2 regions of the Alloalcanivorax dieselolei B5 genome follow, and region 1 is predicted to be linked to the other one. Evidence: predicted binding sites of a transcription regulator. Region 1 holds the regulator's gene; the other holds the start of a gene.
What was found. The regulator sigma-54, encoded in region 1, starts transcription at its own class of promoters, with help from an activator protein. The targets are predictions, from matches to a motif close to TGGCACNNNNNTTGCTNT.
Positions count from the first base shown of each region.

Region 1 (9,669 bases):
CGATGTGCTGGCCGAGCATGGACTGAGCCGGGATGCCTTGCCGGCCAGTGTGATGCAGAATCTGTATCTGCAAATGGAAGGCGCCAAGCGTCGCCTGGGCAACGCCCAGACTCTGAACCTGAAGTTGGGGGACCGGGAGGTGACCCACGAGGTGACGCCGGAGTGGTTCGCCCGTGTCGTCACGCCGCTGTTACTGAGAGTGAAGCATCCCATCGAAAGGGCATTGCGGGACGCCAACTTGCACCCTGACAAGGTGGATGACGTGGTCTTGGTGGGCGGTTCCACCCGCCTGGCGTTGTTCCGCTCCACTGTCGGCAAGATGTTCGGCCGGCTGCCCTCCTGTCATCTGGATCCGGATACCGTGGTCGCCGTGGGCGCGACCATCCAGGCCGGCCTGCTGGCGCGGGGGGAAGGGCTGGACGACGTGGTGCTTACCGATGTTTGCCCCTACACACTTGGCACCGGTGTGATCAACGAGGACAACCCCCGGTTGGGCGATTACTTTCTGCCCATCATCGAACGCAACAGCGTGGTGCCGATCAGTGTGGAACGCCATCTGTCCACCGCGTCCAACAACCAAACCAAGATGAAGATCCGGATCTATCAGGGCGAAAACCGCCTGGTGGAGAAGAACGTCTATCTGGGCGAGTTGAGCGTGACGGTGCCCAAGGGACCACGTGGACAGGAAAGCGTGATTGTCCGTTACAGCTACGACATGAACGGTCTTCTGGAAGTGGACGTGAAGGTGGAGTCCACCGGCAAGACCTATTATCAGTTGATCGAACATACGCCGGGTGCCTTGAGCGAAGACGACAAGGCAAGATCCCTGCAACGTCTGGCGGCATTGAAGTTTCACCCCCGGGACGGCGAGGAAAACCGTGCCCTTCTGGCCCGCGGCGAACGACTGTATGAGTCCAGTCTGGGAGACCGCCGGGAGTTCATCGCGGACCTGATGGGACGGTTCGAGCAGGTTCTGGACCGGCAAAACCCTCTGGACATCGCCCGGGTCCAAAAGGAGTTCAAGGAGGCATTGGACAGTCTGGAGAGTGAGGACTGGTTCTGATGGATCCCTGGCGCGTCCTGGGGCTTGAGGCCACCGGGGATACCCGGGCGGTCAAGCGTGCCTACGCGCGCTTGCTGAAAAGCACCCGCCCGGATGAACATCCGGAGCAATTCCAGGCTTTGCACGCCGCCTACAAACGTGCCCTGGGCCTTGCCGAGCAACGTGCCCGTGCCGCTGCCGCCAGCGATACGGAGCCGGAAACGGAAACCGGGAAGCGAACGGAGAAGAAATCCCCTGCCACGGCCGCCGAGACTCAGCCGCTTCCGCCCGAGACACCGGAATGGCCAGCGCCGGTGGTTCCGGTGGAACCTGAGCCGGCGTTCCAGGATCAGCCTCCCCCGCCGGCGCGGGACCCGGAGCCGGCCTGGGCCGCGGCACGTGAGCGGGAGGAAGAACGGGAGCCGGAAGAAGACGAGTGGCTGGCGGCCAGTCGTGAACACGAACGACTGTTGACCCAGTGCCAGGCTTTGCTGGAGCGCGAGGGGCGGCCGGCTGAGGAGAAGGAATGGCGTTTCCTCGCCAACAGTCCCTGGATGCTGGACAGCGCCTTTCACCATGGTTTGGGTGATGCCCTGATGGCGGGGCTGGTGGAGCGGCTTCGGCAGCAGGATAACAAGCCGCCTCTGGATGCGGTGACACTGGCTTATTTGAGCAGCCTGTTCGATTGGGAAGGGCGTCGTGGCTTGCTGGCGGCCCGTTTTGGCGATACCGCCATGGATCGGGTGTTGGCCCCCCTGGATACGAATTCTTCCGGCGATCAGGCCTTATTGCAGGGGCTGCGTGGTGGTAAGGAGACGGTGCCGCCGTCGCGTCAGGCAAGCTCCGAGCCGGCACCCGAAACCCTTTATTTCACCGGCATGACCCTGCGTATGGCCGCTATCGTCATCGATCTGCTGGTATTGGTGGCGCTGTTGGTCATGCCGATATGGGTGGTGAGCGTCATGGTGGCGGATGCTAATGGTGATGCCGATGCCAGTGGTGTTGGCGCTTTCCTCGGACTTTTTGCCATGCTCGCCGTGCCGGCCTATATGCTGATGGCGCTGGTCATGGAGGCAGGACCCAGGCAGGCGACTCCGGGGAAACGGATGCTGGGGCTCAGGGTAACGAATCTGGAGTTTGAGCGGCTGTCATTCCTGCACAATGTATGGCGGGTCATGGCGTTCGTAGTGGTCAATGCGCTGACCAGCAAGGTGGTGATCCTGGTGAACCTGTTCCTGAAAGGGAATCTCCTGCACGATCGCGTCAGCCGCAGTTATGTCATCAACTGGGCGCGCAGCGAGAGGGAGCGGAAGGACGGGCAGTAGACCGGACCACGAAGCCGCTGTAGGAGCTTGCCCTGCAAGCGAATGCGCAACGTTCAAAGAGTTCGCTTGCAGGGCAAGCTCCTACAGTGGCCTCTTCACTCTTCTTCGTCGAAACGGCGGGCGAACAGGTCGGCCAGTTCCGCCATGGCCGGCTGCTCGTCATCGCCGTCCACCCGCACCCTGAGGTTGGTGCCTTTGGCGGCGCCGAGGGTAAGCAGGCCCATGATGCTCTTGGCGTCGACCTGACGCTCGTTGTGAAGCACCTGAATAGTGCAGCTGTAACGTGACGCCACGCTGACCACTTTGGCGGCGGCGCGGGCATGCAGTCCCAGTTTGTTGATGATGGTGAGTTCCCTCTCGATCATCCCTCCAGCTCCCGATGCCGCACATGCAGGGGGATGGCTTTATTGCGCAGGCGCTGAGCCAACTGCTCGGCCAGATAGACGGAGCGATGGCGGCCACCGGTGCAGCCGATGGCAACGGTAACGTAACTGCGGTCGTTGGCGGCATAGCGGGGTAGCCAGCGAACCAGAAACTGGAAAATATCGTCGATCAAATCCTCGGTTTCCTGATGAGATTGCAGGAAGGCCGCTACTTTGTCGTCGCGACCGGTCAGGGCCCGCAGATCGCCGTGCCAGTGGGGATTGGGCAGCATGCGCACGTCGTAGACCAGATCGGCGTCGTTGGGCAGACCGTTCTTGAAGCCGAACGATTGGATCAACAGCGACAGTTTGACGTTGCGGCCGGCTACCCGCTGGCGGATCTGGTTGCGCAGGGAGTGGACATCCAGAGTGCTGGTGTCGATCACCAGATCCGCGCGCATGCGGATGTCGGAGAGCAGTTCGGCTTCATAGGCGATGGCATCGGCCAGAGTGCGATCATCGCCGCTGAGCGGGTGTGGGCGCCGGGTGGCACTGAAGCGTTTGAGCAGGGTGCCGTGATCGGCGTCGAGAAAGATGATTTCCGTTTCCACCTGCAACTTGCGCAGTTCCGCCAGGGTGGAGGGAAAGGCCAGCAGTTGTCGCGGCAGGTTGCGGGCATCGATCCCCACCGCCACCCGCTCCAGCACCCGGTCCTCGTCATCCAGTTGCCCGGCCAGTTGCGGCAACAGGCCCAGAGGCAGGTTGTCCACGCAGTAATAACCGTGGTCTTCCAGTGCTTGCAGAGCCGTGGTCTTACCGGATCCGGACCGGCCGCTGAGAATGGTCAGTTTCATGGCGATTGACGCTTTCTTCCCCGAAAAGACGCCCGGGCCGGGGAGAACCGGCCGCATGGGCCCCGTCGTAGCTTATGAAGCCAGGCGCAATTCGGCCTCTGACTCCACGGCGGTAATATAGAGTTGGTGATCGTCCGTGGCCTGGCGCAGTTCACGCCGATAATCCTCGTCGTTGAACAGGTTGGCCAGGTGACTCAGGGTCTTGAGGTGCTGTTCGGGGTTCTGTTCAGGCACCAGCAGAACGAACACCAGATCCACCGGCCGGCCGTCCACGGCATCGAAGTCCACCGGTTCGGCCAGTTTCAGCAGCAGGCCCACTGCCTGCTCGCAGCGTCCGAGCCGACAGTGGGGGATGGCGATGCCTTCACCGATACCGGTGGAGCCCAGGCGCTCCCGGGCCACCAGTGCATCGAACACGTCCTGGGCACCGAGGTCGCCGCAACTGGCCGCGGCCAGCTCGGCAACCTGATCCAGAAGGCGTTTTTTGCTACCCACCTCGATACCGTTATGGGTGCGGTCCTCGGTGAGAAGTTCTCGTACTCGCATAGATCCGCTTAGTGACCGTGCTTGCGGCTCACGGTCTTCTCCTTGTGTTTGAGAATCTGACGATCCAGCTTACTGGTCAGGGCATCAATAGCCGCGTACATGTCACCGGCCTCGGCGGTGGCGAAGACTTCGCCGCCGGAAATGTGGATGGTGGATTCCGCCTTGTGGGTGTTCGGCTCCGGGGACAGGATTACCTGAATGCTAGTGATCTGGTCGAAATGCCGTTCCAGCTTGGAAAACTTGTCGTCCACATAATCACGAAGGGCTTCGGTGATATCCAGGTGATGGCCACTGATGTTGATTTGCATAGCTGGCTCCTTTGCCTCGTTATTTAACCCCGGCCTCTGGCCCGGGTTATAAGCCGTTTCCCGCGTCGTCAAACCAGACGTTTGCGAGCGCTGGAAGACGGGATTCGCATCGCCTCCCGATACTTGGCGACGGTCCGGCGCGCCACCTTGATCCCTTGCTCATTGAGCAAACTGGCCAGCTTATTGTCGCTGAGTGGCTTGCGAGGGTTCTCGGCGGCGACCAGCTTCTTAATGATGGCACGAATGGCGGTGGAAGAACATTCACCGCCGCCTTCCGTGTCCACGTGACTGGAAAAGAAATACTTCAGCTCGAACACCCCTCGGGGCGTGAGCATGAACTTTTGATTGGTGACCCGGCTGATGGTGGATTCGTGCATCTCCACCGCCTCGGCGATATCGGCCAGCACCAGCGGTTTCATCGCTTCCTCGCCATAGTGGAAGAAGTCCTGCTGCACCTCGACGATGCGCCGGGCCACCTTCAGCAGGGTGTCATTACGGCTTTGCAGGCTTTTCAGGAACCAGCGCGCCTCCTGCATGCAGTTACGCAGGTACTGGCCGTCCTCGCCCTCGGTGCGGCGGGCCAGGCGGGCGTACTGGGCGTTCAGGTTGACCTTGGGCAGGACTTCTTCGTTCAGTTCCACCCGCCAGCCGCCGCGGAAGGGGCGCACCACCACATCGGGAACCGCGTATTCCGCCACCTCGCCGCCGATTTGTTCGCCCGGGGCCGGGTCCAGGGTGCGCAACAACGCCAGGGCGTCGAGGAGATCGCTTTCCGTCACCCCCATGGTGCGGCGCAGTCCGGCATAGTCGTGCTTTTCCAGTAGCGCGAGATGCCCGAGCAGGGCGGTCGCGGTGTCCAGGTGCGGGGTGTCGGCGGGCTGTTGGCGCAATTGCACGCCCAGGCATTCGGCCAGATCACGGCTGGCCACGCCGATCGGGTCGAATTGCTGCAGTCGGTGCAGGACCGCCACCACTTCGTCTTCCTCCACCGGATCATCGGCGTCGGCGATTTGCCGCTCGGCGGTGTCGAGCAGATCATCCAGGGGCAGGGACAGGTAGCCACGGTGGTCGAGGGCGTCGATGAGGATGCCGGCGATGACCCGGTCCCGGTCGCTCATCGGGCTGAGATTGAGTTGCCAGAGCAGATGGTCCTGGAGGGTGACCGGAGCGACGTGGCGCTGTTGCCAGGCGTCGGCGTCATCGTCCTCGCCGCCGCCCGAGCCGGAACCGGACTGGCCCACATAGAGGTCGTCCCATTCGCTGTCGCTCTCCACCGGTCCATCCACCAGGTCGTCCAGGGCCTCGTCGCGTTCGAGGTCCATTTCCTCCGCTTCCCAATCGTCATCGGCGGGGGTGTCGTCCTCGGTGTAGGCCTCGACCCCCTCTTCAAGTTCCAGCAGGGGGTTGGTTTCCACCGCCTGCTGGATTTCCTGGCGCAGGTCCAGCGTCGACAGTTGCAGCAAGCGAATCGCCTGCTGCAACTGCGGCGTCATGGTGAGCTGCTGGCCGATCTGGAGTTGTAGACTCGGTTTCATACTGCCTTGGTGGTCCGGTGAATCGCCAAGGCGGCAGAATAGCAGCGTCTTTCAAGGTTTCGCAATTCATTTAAGCAATATGTATGCCAATGTTGAAATTGCAATTGAAAAAGAGTAGAGGCGCGTCATAGCCGAAAGTCGGCGCCCAGATAGACGTCGCGGACCTGTTGATTACCGAGGATGGTCTGGGAATCGCCCTCGGCGATGATGTTACCGGCGCTGCAGATATAGGCGGTATCGCAGATATCCAGCGTTTCGCGCACGTTGTGGTCGGTGATCAGCACGCCGATGCCGCGATCCTTGAGATGACGAATGATGCCCTTGATGTCATTCACCGAGATCGGGTCGACCCCGGCGAACGGCTCATCGAGCAAAATGAACGCCGGATCCGTGGCCAGGCCACGGGCGATCTCCGCCCGCCGCCGCTCGCCACCGGACAGGCTCATGCCCATGCTGTCGCGGATATGGGTAATGTGGAATTCCTCGAGCAGATTGTTCAGCTCCTGCTCGCGCTCGGCTTTGCTCAGTTCCTTGCGGGTTTCGAGGATCGCCATGATGTTCTGTTCCACGGTCAGACGGCGGAAGATGCTCGCCTCCTGAGGCAGGTAGCCGATACCGCGCTTGGCGCGCCCGTGCATGGGCAGGTGGGTGATGTCCTCGCCGTTGATCTCGATGCGCCCGGCGTCCGCTTCCACCAGCCCGACGATCATGTAAAAGCAGGTGGTCTTGCCGGCGCCGTTGGGGCCCAGCAGGCCCACGATCTGGCCCGCTTCCACTTCCAGGGAGACGTCCTCGATGACACGGCGCCCTTTGTAGCTTTTGGCCAGTTGGCGGGCATTCAGTTTCGCCATGGTCAGGGGCTCTCCGTTTCATTGGGGGTGCTGTTGGCGGGCGATTGTGGCGCGCCGTCGTCCTGGCCCTGGTTGTCTTCGCCGGTTTGCGACGCCTCGTCGCCGTTATCGCCGCTCTGAGCCTGGGAGGCATTGGCGGCGGGAATCACCAGCCGCACCCGTTTGTCGCCCTCGCTGCTGGCATCCATCCGTCGGGAGTTGAGGTCATATTCCACCCGGGCCCCTTCGAAGGTGTTGCCCTGATGCTGCACATAGGCGTTGCCGGTGAGGATCAGACGACGGCGCTTGAGATCGTAGACCAGGTTGTCGGCGTGGGCGTCCAGGTCCTTGCCTTCGCGCATGCGCACCGGACTGCCGGTGGCTTCCACCCGCACCAGTTGCTCGTTCTCGGTGAACAGCCGCAAGACATCGGCGTTGAGTCGACGGTTGCCCTGGATCAGCTCGGCGTCACCCCGGTATACGCCAGTGCCGGCGTCCCGTTCGAACACCGCCTGGTTGGCGCTGACCTCCACCGGGCCTTCGGCACCAGACTGGGCCACGGCCAGCGCTGGAACCAGAATGGCGGCGGCGATTACCGCGCGCAGACGGCGCAGCGGGCCATGCACCGGACCGTTATGGCTTGGGTCCTTTGAATTCACTTACTACTCCTTGCTTGAGAGTCATGCGCCCGGTGTCCAGGTCCGCGTCCATGCGGCCCGCCCGGGTGCTGCCTTCACTGTGTCGCATATTGACGGTGTCCGGGGCGGAAACCTGGCGATCACGGCTCAGGTAGTGCAGCTCCCGGGTATCGAGGGTGACGCCGTTGTTCTTGCTGACCGCCTCGACGTTGTTTTCGAAGACGATCACATCGCCGTTGTCGCGTACTTCACCATTGTCGGCCTGGATGGTCCACTGGCTGTTGCCGTTGTTCAGGCGCAGGTCCGGGTGATCGAGCAGCGTCAGCGCTTCGCGTTCGTATTGTTCCAGATTGTTGGCCAGAAGCCGGTATTCCACTTCGCCGCTGTCGCGGTTGAACTGGCGGGCGACAATGTTTTCCGCGGTGATCACCGGGGCGCTGAGGAACGCTTCATTGTCACCTTCCAGTGGGTTGCCCCATTCGTGCAGGGTCATCATCACGATCAACCCGAGCAGGATGACGCCGCTGGCGCTGAGCAGGCCGGGCCGTCTCACTGCCCCTCCCGCAGCCGCAGCAGGCTGTCGCACACTTCCCGTACCGCCCCTTCGCCGCCGCGCGCCTCGGTGACAGTGCCGGCGGCGCTGCGCGCCGCCGCGTGGGCGTTGGCCGGGGCGAAGCCCAGCCCGGCCCACTCCAGCGCCGGCACGTCCGGTTCGTCGTCGCCCATGTAACCGATTTCTCCGGCGCTCAGGCCCAGTTGTTGTGCCAGCGCGGACAGGGCCACGCCTTTGTCCTCGCGACCCTGGATCACGTGTTCGATACCCAGGTCCCGGGCCCGGCGGGCCACCATGGCGGAGTCGCGGCCGGTGATAATGGCCAGGGTGACGCCGCTGGCCGCCAGTTTTTTCAAGCCATGGCCGTCCAGGGTGTTGAATGTTTTCAGCATCTCACCGTCCGGGCCGTAGTAGAGACGGCCATCGGTCATCACGCCGTCCACGTCGAAGGCCATCAAGCGCAGGCGCAGAGCCTGTTCCGGCTTTATCCCCAGCGTCATTACATTACCCCCGCGCGCAGCAGATCCTGGGTGTTGAGCGCACCGATCGGGCGCTGCTGGTCGTCACAGATGATCAGACCGTTCACCTTGCGCGTCTCCATCAGTTGCAATGCCTCCGCCGCCAGACGGCCGGGCTGGATGGTGACCGGGCGCGGTGACATCACATCGCGAATGCCGACGACACGGACATCGACGCCTTTCTCCAGGGTGCGGCGCAGATCACCGTCGGTGAAGATGCCGATCAGCTTGCCGTCCTCGTCCACCACCGTGGTCATGCCCAGGCCCTTGCGGGTCATTTCCAGCAGAGCATCGGATAAGGGGGTGCTGGCGCTGACCACTGGCAGTTGTTCCTCTCCGTGCATGACATCGTCCACTTTGAGCAGCAACCGGCGTCCCAGGCTGCCGCCGGGATGGCTGAGGGCGAAATCCTCCGGGGTGAAACCGCGCGCTTCCAGCAGCGCTATGGCCAGGGCATCGCCCATGGCCAGGGCGGCGGTGGTGGAAGAGGTGGGGGCCAGATTGTGCGGGCAGGCTTCTTCCTTCACCGCCACGTTCAGATGAACATCGGATAATTGCGCCAGGGAAGATTCCGGGCGGCCGGTCATGCTGATCAGCCCACTGCCTTTGCGTTTGATCACCGGGATGATGGTCAGTATTTCCTGAGTCTCGCCGGAATTGGACAGCGCCAGCACCACGTCCTCGCTGGTGATCATGCCCAGATCACCGTGGGAGGCTTCCCCCGGATGGACGAAGAACGACGGGCTGCCAGTGCTGGCCAGAGTGGCCGCCAGCTTGGTGCCGATGTGGCCGCTTTTGCCCATGCCGGTGACGATGATGCGACCGGTGCAGGCCAGCAGGCGCTCGCAGGCGTTTTCGAAATCCTTATCCACACGCGCACTGAGCGCGGCCACCGCCTGGGCTTCCTCGTCCAGTACACGGCGCGCGGTGGCGATGAAGTTGTAAGGCATAGGGTCTCCCTTCACGGTCGCGGCCCGGTCCGCCGCCGGGATTTGTCGACGGGGCCTGATGAAGCCGCCGATTATACACCGGATGTTGCCTGAAGGCCTCGCCAGAGCACCATCAAATAGACACCGTATCCGGCTAACAGTGCCAGACCGGTGCCACGTCCCAGGGGGCGGCGTACCGCCAACATCATGCCAAGCGCCATGACCAGGG
Region 1 is NC_018691.1:3,970,163-3,979,831, reverse strand. It holds gene B5T_RS17695 (molecular chaperone HscC) at 1-1,063, shown strand, start outside; gene B5T_RS17690 (RDD family protein) at 1,063-2,367, shown strand; gene B5T_RS17685 (HPr family phosphocarrier protein) at 2,463-2,732, opposite strand; gene rapZ (RNase adapter RapZ) at 2,729-3,583, opposite strand; gene ptsN (PTS IIA-like nitrogen regulatory protein PtsN) at 3,656-4,129, opposite strand; gene hpf (ribosome hibernation-promoting factor, HPF/YfiA family) at 4,138-4,437, opposite strand; gene B5T_RS17665 (RNA polymerase factor sigma-54) at 4,506-5,972, opposite strand; gene lptB (LPS export ABC transporter ATP-binding protein) at 6,098-6,823, opposite strand; gene lptA (lipopolysaccharide transport periplasmic protein LptA) at 6,826-7,461, opposite strand; gene lptC (LPS export ABC transporter periplasmic protein LptC) at 7,436-7,993, opposite strand; gene B5T_RS17645 (KdsC family phosphatase) at 7,990-8,493, opposite strand; gene B5T_RS17640 (KpsF/GutQ family sugar-phosphate isomerase) at 8,493-9,461, opposite strand; gene B5T_RS17635 (calcium/sodium antiporter) at 9,533-9,669, opposite strand, start outside.

Region 2 (6,772 bases), 1.6 Mb from region 1:
GCAGTTGATGGCACGGTTGTCGGTGGTGCTGACCTTCGTGGTGATCCTGATCGGGCTGATCAGCTTGTTCAGCTACAAGCTGGGCCTGGAAGTGGGGCTGTCGGTGGCGCTGTTCCCGATGGTGATTCTGACCATGGTGATCGAGCGGATGTCCATTGTCTGGGAAGAGCGGGGCGGACCGCAGTCCATGAAAGTAGCCATCGGTACCTTGGTGGTGGCGATTCTCTGTCACTTGTTGATGGTGTGGCGCCCGCTGGTCTATCTGGTGTTCACCTTCCCGGGCATCCTCCTGATATTGGCGGCGTTCATGGTATTCATGGGGCACTACCGCGGCTACCGGCTCTCTGAACTGGTCCGCTTCCGGGCCATGACCGAAGAGGGGCGTTGAATGTTCGGGGTAAAAACCTGGCGTGCTCTGCGGCGGCGCGGCGTGATGGGCATCAACCAGCGTAACGGCGATTATGTGCTGCGTTACAATGATCGCCGTTTGTACCCGCTGGTGGACGACAAAATCCGCACCAAGAAGCTGGCGTTGGACGCGGGTATCCGGGCGCCGGATATGTACGGCATCATCGAGACCGAGCAGGGCATCGGCAAGGTGGCGGAGATCGTGGAAACCCATGGGGATTTCGTCATCAAACCCTCTCAGGGGGCCGGCGGTGACGGCATTATGGTCATCTCCGATCGCTTCGAGGGTTATTACCGCACGGTCTCCGGTCGCATGGTCAGCCCCGAAGAGATGGAATTTCACATTTCCGGGATCATTTCCGGTATCTATTCCCTGGGCGGCCATCGCGACCGCGCGCTGATTGAATACCGGGTCCGTTCCACCGACTTGTTTGACCGCATCAGCATCGGCGGGGTGCCGGATGTGCGCATCATCGTGCTCAAGGGCTACCCGGTGTTCGCCATGCTGCGTCTGCCCACCCGGCAGTCCGACGGCAAGGCCAACCTGCACCAGGGCGCCATTGGCGTGGGCGTGGACATTGCCACCGGGGTGACCCTGTCTGGTACCTGGCACAATCTGAAAATCGACCGCCATCCCGATACTGCGCATCCGGTGGCGGGCGTCACCATTCCGGATTGGGAGGAGTGTCTGGCGCTGGCGGCACGCTGCTATGACCTGACCGGGCTGGGGTATCTTGGCGTGGACCTGGTGCTGGACAAGCACAAGGGACCGATGATGCTGGAGCTCAATGCCCGTCCCGGCCTCAATATCCAGATCGCCAATGACGATGGACTGTTGCGTCGCTGCGGTATCGTTGAGCGCCATCTGGAACAGCGCGGCAAGGATGAGGGCGAGGAGCCGGTGGAGCAAAGGGTCGTGTTCGCCAAACACCATTTCGCGGTGGCGACCCCGGAGCCGCCGGATACGATCACGGAATAACCGCCTTGTCTCGGCACGGCGTTGAAGAAAACGCCGGACGGCGCGGATAGTGTTACCCGGGTCGGGTTTGCTATACTCCGTCGCCCACTTTTTGACCGGCACGCGAGCCGCCCTATGACCGAGTCAGCCCCTCAAACGCTGCAACGACCGCTGCAACGACGCGCCATCGCCCTGGTTTCCGGCGGCCTGGACTCCATGCTGGCGGTGAAAGTCATGCAGGAACAAGGCATCCACGTCGAAGGGGTGAATTTCTTCACCGGCTTCTGTGTGGAAGGCCATACTCACGCCATCCGCAAAAAGGACAAGGACAAAAACAAGCGTAACAATGCGCTTTGGGTCGCCGAGCAGTTGGGTATCAAACTGCATATCGTGGATATTTCGGAAGAGTACAAGGATGTGGTGCTCAATCCGAAACACGGCTATGGCGCCAATCTGAACCCCTGCCTGGACTGCAAGATTTTCATGGTCAACAAGGCCACCCTGATGCTGAACAAGGCTCGGGAACTGGCTGGCGAGAAGGGGTTCGACTTCATCATCACCGGTGAGGTGGTGGGGCAGCGTCCCAAGAGCCAGCGCAAGGAAACCATGCCGATCATCAGCCGCGAATCCGGTGCCGATGATCGCCTGTTGCGTCCGCTCAGCGCCAAGAACCTGCCGGAGACCCTGCCGGAACGGGAAGGCTGGGTGGATCGCAGCCAATTGCACGACTTTTCCGGCCGTAACCGCAAGCCGCAAATGGCGCTGGCCAAGCGCTTTGGCCTGGATGACTTCGCCCAGCCCGCCGGCGGCTGCTGCTTCCTTACCGATGAGTCCTATTCGCGCAAGCTGGCGGATCTGTGGCAGGCTCGTAACGAACGCCGTTACGAACTGGATGACATCATGCTGCTGAAGGTCGGGCGGCATATCCGCCCGGCGCCGCACTACAAGCTGATCATCAGCCGCGAGGAGGGGGAGAATCGCTTCCTGGAAGGCTATCGATATCAGTTCACCAGCATCACCACGTCGAGCTGCCCGGGACCGCTGGCTCTGATCGACGGCAAGCTGGAGTCCGACCACGAACTACGCCAGGCGGCCGCTATCGTCGCCCGTTATTCCAAAGGGCGAACCGATGACGAGGTGGTGGTGGAAGTACGCGATCCCAGCGGCGTGGTCCGTCAGTTGCCAGTGCGGCCGGCGACGCCGGATCAGGTTTCGCCGGAATGGATGGTGTAACCATGAGCCATCACGAACTGGACGCCCGCCGGCTGCTGTGTCCGATGCCGGTGATCAAAACCCAGAATCAAGTGAACACACTCCAGCAAGGCGATACCCTGACGGTGATCTGCACCGACCCGGGGGCGCTCAACGACATTCCCGCCTGGTGCCGGATCAATGGGCATGCGGTGCTGGAAACCCGGGAAGAGGGCCATGAGGTGAGGGTGACGCTCGAGATTGGAGAGCCGTCCATTGCACTTTAATGGTGCACTTTTGTTGATTGTGCACGATATTGGTGCTTCCTGCCCCAATATGCCGGCCGATTTCGGGGCGTTACGGCCCGGATGCGCTAAAAAAGGGCTGGCACGTAATTTGCTCTCCTATTGGCATGCGGGGCCGAGTGCCCGAGAATAGCGGCTTCGAGTGGTCGGCCCGCCGATACCACTGAATGCCAGACACATACCCGTTCCAGGAGGACGTTCTACAATGTCTGAAAAGACGCTGAAGCTGATCAAAGATAACGACGTGAAGTGGGTCGATCTGCGTTTTACCGATAGCCGGGGTAAGGAGCAGCACGTCACCATCCCGAGTTCGGAAGTGGACGAAGACTTCTTCCAGGACGGCAAGATGTTCGATGGTTCTTCCATCGCTGGCTGGAAAGGTATCAACGAGTCCGACATGATCATGATGCCGGACGACAGTTCCGCGGTGGTCGATCCGTTCACCGACGTCACCACCCTGAACCTGCGTTGCACCATCGTCGAGCCCTCCACCATGCAGGGCTACGAGCGCGATCCCCGTTCCGTGGCTCAGCGCGCCGAGGAATACCTGAAGTCCACCGGTATTGCCGACAGCGCTCTGTTCGGTCCGGAGCCGGAATTCTTCGTGTTTGATTCCGTACAGTGGAAGTCCGACATGTCCGGCGCCATGTACAACATCTACTCCGAAGAAGCGGCCTGGGTGTCCGCCGATGAGTTCGAGAAGAACAACATCGGTCACCGTCCGGGCGTGAAAGGCGGCTACTTCCCGGTACCACCGGTGGATTCCCTGCACGACCTGCGCGCCGCCATGTGCGCCGCCATGGAGCAGATGGGCCTGGAAATCGAAGTGCACCACCATGAAGTGGGCACCGCCGGCCAGTGCGAAATCGGTGTTGGCGCCAACACCCTGACCGCCAAGGCCGACGAAGTTCAGATCCTGAAGTACTGCGTCCACAACGTGGCGCACGCTTACGGTAAAACCGCCACCTTCATGCCCAAGCCGCTGATCGGTGACAACGGTTCCGGTATGCACGTGCACGTGTCCCTGGCCAAAGACGGCAAGAACCTGTTTGCCGGCGACAGCTACGCGGGACTGTCCGAGGAAGCCCTGTACTTCATCGGCGGTATCATCAAGCACGCTCGCGCCATCAACGCCTTCACCAACGGTTCCACCAACTCCTACAAGCGTCTGGTGCCCGGTTTCGAAGCACCGGTAATGCTGGCGTACTCCGCCCGTAACCGTTCCGCTTCCATCCGGATTCCGTGGGTGAACAGCCCGAAAGCCCGTCGTATCGAGGCGCGCTTCCCGGATCCGTCCGCCAACCCGTACCTGTGTTTCGCCGCCCTGCTGATGGCCGGCCTGGACGGCATCAGGAACAAGATGCACCCGGGCGATGCCATGGATAAGGATCTGTACGATCTGCCGGCCGAGGAAGCCGAGGGTATCCCGACCGTGGCTCATACCCTGACCATGGCTCTGGATTGCCTGGAAGCGGACTATGAGTTCCTGATGGCCGGTGACGTGTTCACCAAGGATATGCTGGACGGTTACATCCAGCTCAAGCGTGAAGAGATCGAGCGTCTGAACATGACCCCGCACCCGGTTGAGTTCGACATGTACTACAGCTGCTAAGAATCCCAAGTTCCCGGCAGTTGCAAGGCCTCGCTTCGGCGGGGCCTTTTTTGTGGTTCATCACGGAATTGGGAACCGGCATTACCCTCCATCATGGACAGCTGAGCCGCGTTACGCCTTTACGGGAACGCCGTGAATACGTCCCTGTAGGCTTCCGGTCGAACGTCCCTGTTCGACAGGATCCCGCAAAGGCGTAACGCGGCTCAGCTTCGAGGTGGCCGGAAAGCAGGGTGTCCTTCTAACCGCCGGAGGAACCACGGTGGAATGGGTCATGTGGGCTCCTGTTCCGAAAGGTCTCCGTGCAGACCCGCCTCCCCGATGGAGCCTCCACCACCGTTGTTCCTCTAGTGTGCCCCAGACCCTTTTCTCCCCGTTCCGGTGCGGTCAGAATCAAAGTCGTGTCTCTTGGGGGGAGAAGGACCGTATGAAAACCACAACCGTTCTATTGATCACTTTTATGGGTGTCTGCGCCGCTGTCTCGGCGCGGGCCGATGCTGTGCCGGAAACCCGAGGCGAGACGATCTTCCGTAGTGTCGATGAACACGGCAACGTAACGTTCACCGACGCACCGCCGGAGGGCCGCGATGCCGAGGCGGTCCGCATCGGCCCCACCAATACCGTGCCGGGGCCGCAACGGGCCCGGCCGTCGGCCGAGCCGCCTGAGTCGTCGCAGCCGGTCTTCGGGGGCTACCAGCGTCTGGCGATCGTTTCCCCGCAGCCGAATGCCACCGTGCGCAATCCGGAGGGGGCGATCAGTGTGGAGGTGGCGTTGGAACCGGCTCTGCAGGCCGGGCACCGGCTGGAGATTCTGGATAATGGCAAGCCCCTGTCCGGAACCGCGCTGCGGGATCCGGAACGGGGTAGCCATGTGCTGGTGGCGCGTGTGCTGGATCAGCAAGGCAAGGAGCTTAAGCGCTCCGCCGCGGTCACCGTGCATGTGCATCGCACCAGCCGGTTGCAAAGTGGTCGGGCGCCCGCGCCCAGCGGAAGGGCCGGGATCGGGCAGGCTGCCCAGCGAGGGGGCGCCGCCAGTCCGGGCTCTGGCAGCGCCCTCGGAAGCGGCGCGAAGGCCGGTTCACCGGCCTCCGTCGGGCAGCCCGCCACCCGCGCTCAAACCGTTAAGCCCGATTCCTGACCCCTTTTTTCTGATTCGCACCAAGTCGGTGCATCCCTCCTGTGTACTGGCTACACTGATTCTGGCCGTCTGGCCGTTCGACGCCCTCCAGCAGTGCCCGGTTTGCCTCATCCCGATGGTTCTGGCGGGTGGCCTGATAATTGCTTATGCCCCGTTATGGGCCGAATCATGAAGACCGAGAAGGTAATGCACAAACGCTTGCTGGATCACCTGCGCACCGCGGTGATGCTGCTGGATGATGAGTTGCGGGTTTGCTACCTCAACCCGGCGGCGGAGATTATGTTGTCCACCAGTGCCAGCCGGATCATCGGGCAGGTGCTGCCGGACTATTTCCGTGATGACGGCAATGCCCATGGCGCACTAAAGCAGTGCATCGAGGACGGTAACCCCTTTACGCGCCGGGAGGCGAAGCTGGAGGTGGCCCCCGGGGTGCAGGTGACGGTGGATTACAGCATTACACCGTTGCAGGAGCCCGGCTATCCGATGGCGCTGCTGGTGGAAATGCAGGGGCTCGACCGTATGCTCAAAATCAGCCGCGAGGAGGCCCTGGTGCACGCGCATCAGGCCACCCGCGCACTGGTGCGGGGCGTGGCACACGAAATCAAGAATCCGCTGGGTGGGATCCGCGGCGCCGCGCAACTGCTGGAGCGTGCTTTGCCCAGTGCGGATCTGGCCGAGTACACGCGGGTGATCATCGACGAGGCGGACCGCCTGCGCTCGGTGGCGGATCGCATGCTCGGGCCGCGTAAACCGCCGGCGTTCGCCGATGTGAACGTGCACGAATGCCTGGAGCATGTGCGTCAACTGTTGCTGGCGGAATACCCCCAGGGGGTGCGGATCCTGCGCGACTACGATGTCAGTCTGCCGGACATTCCCGCCGACCGCGATCAGCTGATCCAGGTGCTGCTGAATCTGATGCGCAACGCCATCCAGGCGTTGCTGGAATCCGGTACCGAGGACGCGCAGGTCCTCCTGCGCACCCGGGTATTGCGGCAATTCACCATCGGCTCCACCCGCCACCGTCTGGTGTTGCGGGTGGATATTGAAGATAACGGCCCGGGGATCCCCGAAGAGTTACGGGAAACCCTCTTTTATCCCATGGTCAGTGGCCGAGCCAATGGCTCCGGTCTGGGTTTGTCCATCGCCCAATCCATTATCAGCCA
Region 2 is NC_018691.1:643,331-650,102, forward strand. It holds gene B5T_RS03025 (inactive transglutaminase family protein) at 1-388, shown strand, start outside; gene B5T_RS03030 (alpha-L-glutamate ligase-like protein) at 389-1,387, shown strand; gene B5T_RS03035 (tRNA (5-methylaminomethyl-2-thiouridylate)-methyltransferase) at 1,502-2,599, shown strand; gene B5T_RS03040 (sulfurtransferase TusA family protein) at 2,602-2,844, shown strand; gene glnA (glutamate--ammonia ligase) at 3,068-4,474, shown strand; gene B5T_RS22170 (DUF4124 domain-containing protein) at 4,899-5,609, shown strand; gene glnL (nitrogen regulation protein NR(II)) at 5,796-6,772, shown strand, end outside.
Region 2: glnA (glutamate--ammonia ligase) is a predicted target of sigma-54. The motif match lies at 2,943-2,960, and genes of this name have one in related genera.